Regions from separate parts of the Streptomyces sp. NPDC059373 genome, predicted to be linked through region 3. Evidence: riboswitches for the same ligand, from Rfam matches in the RefSeq annotation. Region 3 holds a riboswitch; each other region holds the start of a gene.
What was found. Region 3 has a riboswitch for cyclic di-AMP ahead of ACFXJ5_RS04355 (M23 family metallopeptidase). Riboswitches for the same ligand answer to the same signal wherever they lie in the genome.
Positions count from the first base shown of each region.

Region 1: linked by a shared signal. The riboswitch ahead of ACFXJ5_RS01950 (NlpC/P60 family protein) and the one ahead of ACFXJ5_RS04355 (M23 family metallopeptidase) in region 3 are both predicted to bind cyclic di-AMP.
Region 2: linked by a shared signal. The riboswitch ahead of ACFXJ5_RS26510 (transglycosylase family protein) and the one ahead of ACFXJ5_RS04355 (M23 family metallopeptidase) in region 3 are both predicted to bind cyclic di-AMP.

Region 1 is NZ_JBHYXC010000001.1:426,373-428,630, reverse strand. It holds gene ACFXJ5_RS01950 (NlpC/P60 family protein) at 1-840, opposite strand, end outside; cyclic di-AMP (ydaO/yuaA leader) riboswitch at 849-1,020, opposite strand; gene pcrA (DNA helicase PcrA) at 1,196-2,258, shown strand, end outside.
Region 2 is NZ_JBHYXC010000023.1:6,422-8,679, reverse strand. It holds gene ACFXJ5_RS26510 (transglycosylase family protein) at 1-879, opposite strand, end outside; cyclic di-AMP (ydaO/yuaA leader) riboswitch at 882-1,063, opposite strand; gene ACFXJ5_RS26505 (ThuA domain-containing protein) at 1,524-2,204, shown strand; gene mgrA (L-glyceraldehyde 3-phosphate reductase) at 2,258-2,258, shown strand, end outside.
Region 3 is NZ_JBHYXC010000002.1:38,473-40,730, forward strand. It holds gene ACFXJ5_RS04355 (M23 family metallopeptidase) at 1-899, opposite strand, end outside; cyclic di-AMP (ydaO/yuaA leader) riboswitch at 911-1,051, opposite strand; gene ACFXJ5_RS04360 (DUF2332 domain-containing protein) at 1,357-2,258, shown strand, end outside.

The DNA of each region.
Region 1 (2,258 bases), on a different contig from region 3:
CGAGCAGTCGTAGGAGTTGGGGCCGGTGGCGCCGTAGACGTAGGGCACCCCGAGCTTGGACCTGGCGAAGGCGATCGCCTTGGCGGCCTTGGCGGCGTATCCGCTGCTGGTGGTGCTCGTCGAGGTGGATGTGGACGTGGACGTGCTGGCTGCCGCGGCCTTCCGCGCGGCTGCCGCGTCCGCCGCCTTCTGGATGGCCGCGAGCCGGGCCTTCTCCTTGGCCGTGAGGCTGTTGAGCAGCTTCTGCGCGGTGGTCAGCTTCTTCTGGACGGCCAGCTTCTGCTTGCTCAGCTCCTGCTGCGAGTCGTCCAGCTTCTGCAGGCTCGTGACGGCCTTGCTGCGTTCCTGGGCGATCTCGATCTGCTGGGTGCGGAAGGTCTCCAGGGCCGCCTCGGTGCGGCCGGACATCTGCTGCATGACGTGGGCGTTGTCGAGCAGCTGCTGCGGGTCGTTGGCCAGGAGGTACGTGGTCGTGGCGTCCAGGCCGCCGGTGCGGTACTGGGCGGCGGCGAACTCGCCGAGCTGGTCCCGGGTGGCGTTGAGCTTGGCGGTCTTGCGGGAGACCTCGTCCAGCAGCTTGTCGGCGGTGGTGCGCTGCTTGTCGGTCTTGTCCTTGGCCGCGTTGTAGCGCTCGGTGGCGACCTCGGCCTGCTGGTAGAGCTTGTTGACGCTCGCCTGGACCTTCTTGATGGAGGCCGTGCTGCTGCCGGTGCTCGGCGCCGCGCTCGCGCTCTCCCCGAAGAGGGTGACCGTCGCCAGTGCGGCGGTCGTGAGCCCCACGGCCGCACGCGGACCGGGGGCGGTGAGTATGCCGTTGCGGGGCTTGCGGTGGGTCGCCAAGGCAGGCGGCTCCTTCCGTTGACCGCTTACCGGGTTAGCTGTCGGGTTCGGGCATCGGAAGGCCGCCCTACGGTCCGTACGTGTGCGTTCCCGCACCCGTACTCGCGGACCGATTCACCCCAAGGTCGTCGTACGTGGGTCCCCGGCTCCGGCTCGCGCCGGACTCAGCGAAGGCGGCCCGTGACGGCACGGTCGCCGCCGGGAGGGCGGGCCGCCTGATGCGGAACCGTAATCAACCCGAGTGGCGCTTGGGAAGGCTGATGTTCGATTTATCCCGAAACCGATTCGTGACCTTTTACCTTACGCACAGGAACCGTCGGTCGCTGTCAGCGCTACCGCCTAGACTCGGGAGGCGATGAGCAGCCTCTTTGACGACAGCTTCCTGGCCGACCTCGAGCCGACCGACGCGTCCCCGCCGCCGCCCGAGGACCACGTCCCGGAGCAGGTCCCGCACGACCTCTTCGGCGGCCGTTTCGACGCGCCCGTGCACCGGGACGCGTACTACCGGGACGGCGCCCACCGCCCGGTCGTGGACGCCGCCGCGCTGCTCGAAGGGCTGAACGAGCAGCAGCGCGCCGCCGTCGAGCACGCGGGCGCCCCGCTGCTCATCGTCGCGGGCGCCGGCTCGGGCAAGACCCGCGTCCTGACCCACCGCATCGCCCACCTGCTGGCCACCCGGCATGTGCACCCGGGCGAGATCCTGGCGATCACCTTCACCAACAAGGCCGCCGGTGAGATGAAGGAGCGCGTCGAGCAGCTCGTCGGCCCGCGCGCGAACGCGATGTGGGTGATGACCTTCCACAGCGCCTGCGTACGGATCCTGCGGCGGGAGAGCAAGCGGCTCGGCTTCACCTCCAGCTTCTCCATCTACGACGGCGCCGACTCCAAGCGGCTGATGGCGCTGGTCTGCCGGGATCTGGACCTCGACCCGAAGCAGTACCCGCCGAAGTCCTTCAGCGCCAAGATCTCGAACCTGAAGAACGAGCTCATCGACGAGGAGACCTTCGCCGGCCAGGCGGAGAACCCGTTCGAGAAGAAGCTCGCCGAGGCCTATGTGCTCTACCAGTCGCGGCTGCGCGAGGCCAACGCACTGGACTTCGACGACATCATCATGACCACCGTCCACCTGCTCCAGGCCTTCCCCGACGTCGCCGAGCACTACCGGCGGCGCTTCCGCCATGTGCTGGTCGACGAGTACCAGGACACCAACCACGCCCAGTACACGCTGGTGCGCGAGCTGGTGGGGACCGGCGACGAGGCCGCCGAGTTGTGTGTGGTGGGTGACGCGGACCAGTCGATCTACGCCTTCCGCGGGGCCACCATCCGTAACATCCTCCAGTTCGAGGAGGACTATCCGCAAGCCCGGACGATCCTGCTGGAGCAGAACTACCGCTCCACACAGACGATCCTGACGGCGG
Region 2 (2,258 bases), on a different contig from region 3:
GTCCTGGCCGGTGTGGTAACCGCTGGCCCACATGGAGCCGGCGGTGTGGTAGGCGGTGCCCAGGACCACGTTGTCCACCGGAGCGGTGTAACCGGAGGAGGTGCTCGTGCCGGACGAGGCGGTCTTCGCGGCCGAGGAGGTGGTGGCCGAAGCGGTGCTCTTGTGCTCCGTGGTGGAGGACGAAGAGGTGTGGGCGGTCGAGGCGGCGGCCTTCTGGCCGAGCGTCAGGACCTGGTGGGGGAAGATCAGGTCGGGGTTGCCGCCGACGACGCTCTTGTTGGCGGCGTACAGCTTCTGCCAGCCACCGGCCACGCCCTTGGCGTCGGCGATCTTCGAGAGGGTGTCACCGCTGACGACCGTGTAGCTTCCGCCGCTCGACTTCGAAGGGGTCGAAGCGGATGAAGCGGACGAATGCGACGAAGCGGTCGAGGACTTGGTCTCGGTCGTCTTCTTGGGGGTGGTCGCCGTGGACGCGGCGGGGGCCGAGGAGGTGTCGGCGCTGGACTTGGTCAGACCGGCCTTGGGACCGCACACCGGCCAGGCCTGCGGGCCCTGGACCGCGAGCACCTTCTCGGCGATCGCGATCTGCTGCGCCTTGGTGGCCAGGTCCGCACGCGCGGCGTACTGGGTGCCACCGAAGGCCGCCCAGGTGCTCTGCGTGAACTGCAGGCCGCCGTAGAAGCCGTTGCCCGTGTTGATGCTCCAGTTATTGGTGCTCTCGCAGGACGCGACCTTGTCCCAGGTGCTCACGGAGGCTGCGTGGGCGCCGGTGGCACCGACCATCGGCAGCGCGATGGCGGCACCCGCCGTGCCGGCGGTGACGCCGATTCGGGTGAATCGGCTCGTACGGACGCGACGGTGCTTTCCCTTTGCGGGCATGCCGAATTCCTCTCCGACGCCTGCGAGGTAAGCTGTCGGGTTCGGGCTGGAGATGCCCGGCCGCGGGCAGCCCGAATTAACGGCGCTGCACGGCGACTTCACCCCAAGCCGTTCCGCGACCGACGGAACGGCGATTACCTGGGTCCCCCGCTCCTGCCCTTAAGTGCTCAGGGGTTGCTCAATGGGCGGCGGCAGGATTCGGCGTTCCGCCCGAGAGGATCCCGCAGGCATTTGACCTGCGGGACTGTGAAGCTAGACGACGGCATCGCGACTGAGCAAGGCGCGTAAACACGGGATCAAGAAAGCCGCAAATCGATCTTAGAATTCGATGACTTTGGGTGAGAAGTGTCCGCTCTGTGTGCACAGATCCCTGACGGTGGGTAATTCGATCAATATGCAGAGTCACAAAACGGGGCCGATGTGGACACATAGTGTCTGCGGCATTCCGTACGGTATTTCATGAGTGACGCCCATCACCCGTGGGTGATTTGCCCGGAAGTGCTCCCATCGCGGATGGAAACCGCCCCGGCGAAGTGTGTCTTGTGCATGACTATCGGGCCAATTGTGACCCCGCGTCGGTCGTCTCCCACGGCCACCGGCCGCCGCCCTGTACCTGGTAGAAGACGATGCCTAGGGTGTGAGCCATGCCTCCTGCCCCGGTCCTGGTCTTCACCCGGACCACCGCCTATCGCCATGACTCCATCCCCGACGGCATCGCGGCCTTCCGCGCCCTGGGCGCCGAGCACGGTTTCGGCGTCGAGGCCACCGAGGACCCGGAGGTCCTCGCGGACGGGCTCGGCGGCTGCCGGGCAGTGGTCTTCCTGTCCACCAGCGGCGAGGTCCTGACCCCGCGAGGCCGCAAGGCCCTGCGGGCGTACGCCGAGTCGGGCGGCGGCTTCATGGGCGTGCACGCGGCCGCCTGCACCGAGTACGACTGGCCGTACTACGGCGAGCTGCTCGGCGCCCGCTTCGCCCGCCACCCGGATCTGCAGCCCGGCCTGGTCACCGTCGAGGACCACGGCCATCCGGCCACCGAACACCTCGGCCCGGTGTGGCCGTTCACCGACGAGTGGTACGACTTCCGGATCAGCCCGCGCGGCTCGATGCGGGTGCTGGCGTCGGCGGACGAGTCCTCGTACGACGGTGGCGGCATGGGCGTCGACCACCCGTTGGTGTGGTGCCGCGACTCCGGCGGCACGGGCGGGGGCCGTACCTTCTACACCGCTCTCGGCCACTCCCCCGAGGCGTACGCGGACCCGGTGTTCCGACACCATTTGCTCGGCGGCCTGCGCTACGTGATGGATTCGCCGGGGCCGGGCCTGTAGCCTCACAATCCCGCACATTTTCTTACATCAGCACCTGACCCAGGAGTTTTCGCG
Region 3 (2,258 bases):
GTGCCGGTGGGGGCGGCGAAGTCCTGGCCGGTGTGGGTGGTTGACCAGAGGGAGCTGGTCTCGCCGAAGCCCGCGGTGAGGGTGTAGGAGGCCACCGGCTTGACGTAGCTCTTGGCGAGTTCGGCCAGACGCTTTGCCTCGGCGGCCTTCTTGGCCGCGGCGGCGGCCGTCTTCTTGGCGGCGGCTTCCGCGCGCACCTTCTCCGCCGCGGCGGCCTTGGCGTCCTTCGCGGCAGCCACGCCGTCGGCGGCGGCCTTCTGCTGGGTGGCCTGGTCGAGGATGCGGGTGCGCAGTGCCTCGCCGGCGTTGATGTCCAGGTTCTGGGCGGGGTCGGCGGACTTGGTGTCGTTGCCGCCCAGGAGCGTCCCGATACCGGGCATGTCGGACACCTCGGGCAGGTGCGGAAGCGATACGGGGAGGGGGTTGTGCCCCTCCGCCGTGGCGACGCCGCTGACACCGAGTACGGCGACCGCCGCGACACCGAAGACGGCCGAACCTCGGCCGAAGGTGCGCTGCTTGGCGACGCGGTGACGACCCCGTACGGGGGCCGTGTTCTCGCGGGTGGGGTTCCAGGTGTCGCCGTCGATGCCGGTCTCGTCGAACTCCGGGTGCGGCTCCGGCGCGAACTCGGGCTCGAACTCCGCCGTAGGCGCGGCGGCGGTGTCCGTCAGACCGGCGGCCGCGGCGGCTTCACGCAGCTCTGCCCAGCCTGCCGCCATGTTCCATTCGGCGGTGTCCCAGCCGTCGACGGCGTTCTTGGTGGGTGCGGTCTGTTCTGTCGCCGGGGGCGTCCAGCCGGCCGCTACGTTCCACTCGCCGGTGTCCCAGTCGGTGTACTCGTACCCGTCGTGCTGATGCTGATGGGAATCCGGTATGAGGGCAGGCTTGTTCGACGCCACGCGGGCGCACTCCTTTCCTTCCTTCTCGTCTACCGGGTTAGCTGACGGGTTCGGAGCAGGAAGGTCTCCTACGGTTCTGCCGGAGCAGACCCGATTCACCCCAGGGTGGTGGTTCCCCGGTTCCCGCGGACGGGATTCGACAAGCGCACGGCGCCGCCAGTTCGGCGGAGGGACGACCGCGCTGCGTTATCGAACGTTAATAGAGGTGCAGGGGAATTCCAAGCCACTCTGGGCAGTTCACAGCAGGAATCTATGCGGATGGAATACCCAGAAGCGGGCAAAGTGGCGTGACTCCTGTGACCGCCGGGAGATGTGAGTGTGCGTCAGTTGTTATTCGGACGGCACTCGTCCGGTCACCCGGAGTGAGCGGGGGTGCCCGGCGCCGCTCGACGCGCGGTTGTCGTGCGCCTGCCCCGGCGCCTCCGGGCCGTTCCGCGCGGCCGGGTACGTTGCCCGGATGGCGGTGAACACGGATGAGCGGGTGGCGGACCGGTACCGGGCCTTCTCGCGGCAACAGGCGCGCGGCAAGTCCCCTCTGTACGAGGAGCTGACGGCACGGATCGCGGAGGACGAGGAACTGGTCGCCCTCATCTCCGGACTCCCGGCGGGCAACAAGCAGCAGCCCAACCTGCTGCTCGCCGCCGTGCGGTACCTGGGCGGGCCGTACAAGGAGTGGGCGGCGTTCCGGTCCTGGGTGGCCGCGGAATGGGACTCCGTACGGGAGGTGATCCTGGTCCGCTTCACCCAGACGAACGAGGCGGCCCGCTGCGCGACGCTGCTGCCGGTGCTGGCCGGGCTGCCGCAGCCGCTGGCCCTGCTGGAGGTGGGGGCGTCGGCGGGGCTGTGCCTGTACCCGGACCGGTACCGCTACGCGTACGACGGCGGCCCGGAGTTCGGGGCGGACGGGTCACCGGCGGTGTTCCGGTGCCGGACGGGCGGGGGCGTGCCGGTGCCGGGGGCGGTGCCTGAGGTCGTATGGCGGGGCGGGATCGATCTGAATCCGCTGGATGTGGGCGACCCGGGGGATGTGCGGTGGCTGGAGTCACTGATCTGGCCGGGGCAGGAGCACCGGGTACGGCAGCTGCGGGCGGCGATCGAGGCGGTGCGGGGTGCGCCGGGGGCGCACATCGTGCAGGGGGATCTGGTGGACCGGGTGGCGGAGGTCGCGGCGCGGGCGGCGGCCGAGGCGCCGGACGCGACGCTGGTGGTGTTCCACACGGCGGTGCTGACGTATCTGCCGCTGGCGCGCCGGCGGCGGTTCGCGGAGCTCGTACGGGCCCTGCCCGGGCACTGGGTGTCCAACGAGCACCACAGCGTCCTGCCCTGGCTGGGCGGGCCCCGGCCGGACGACGGGCATCG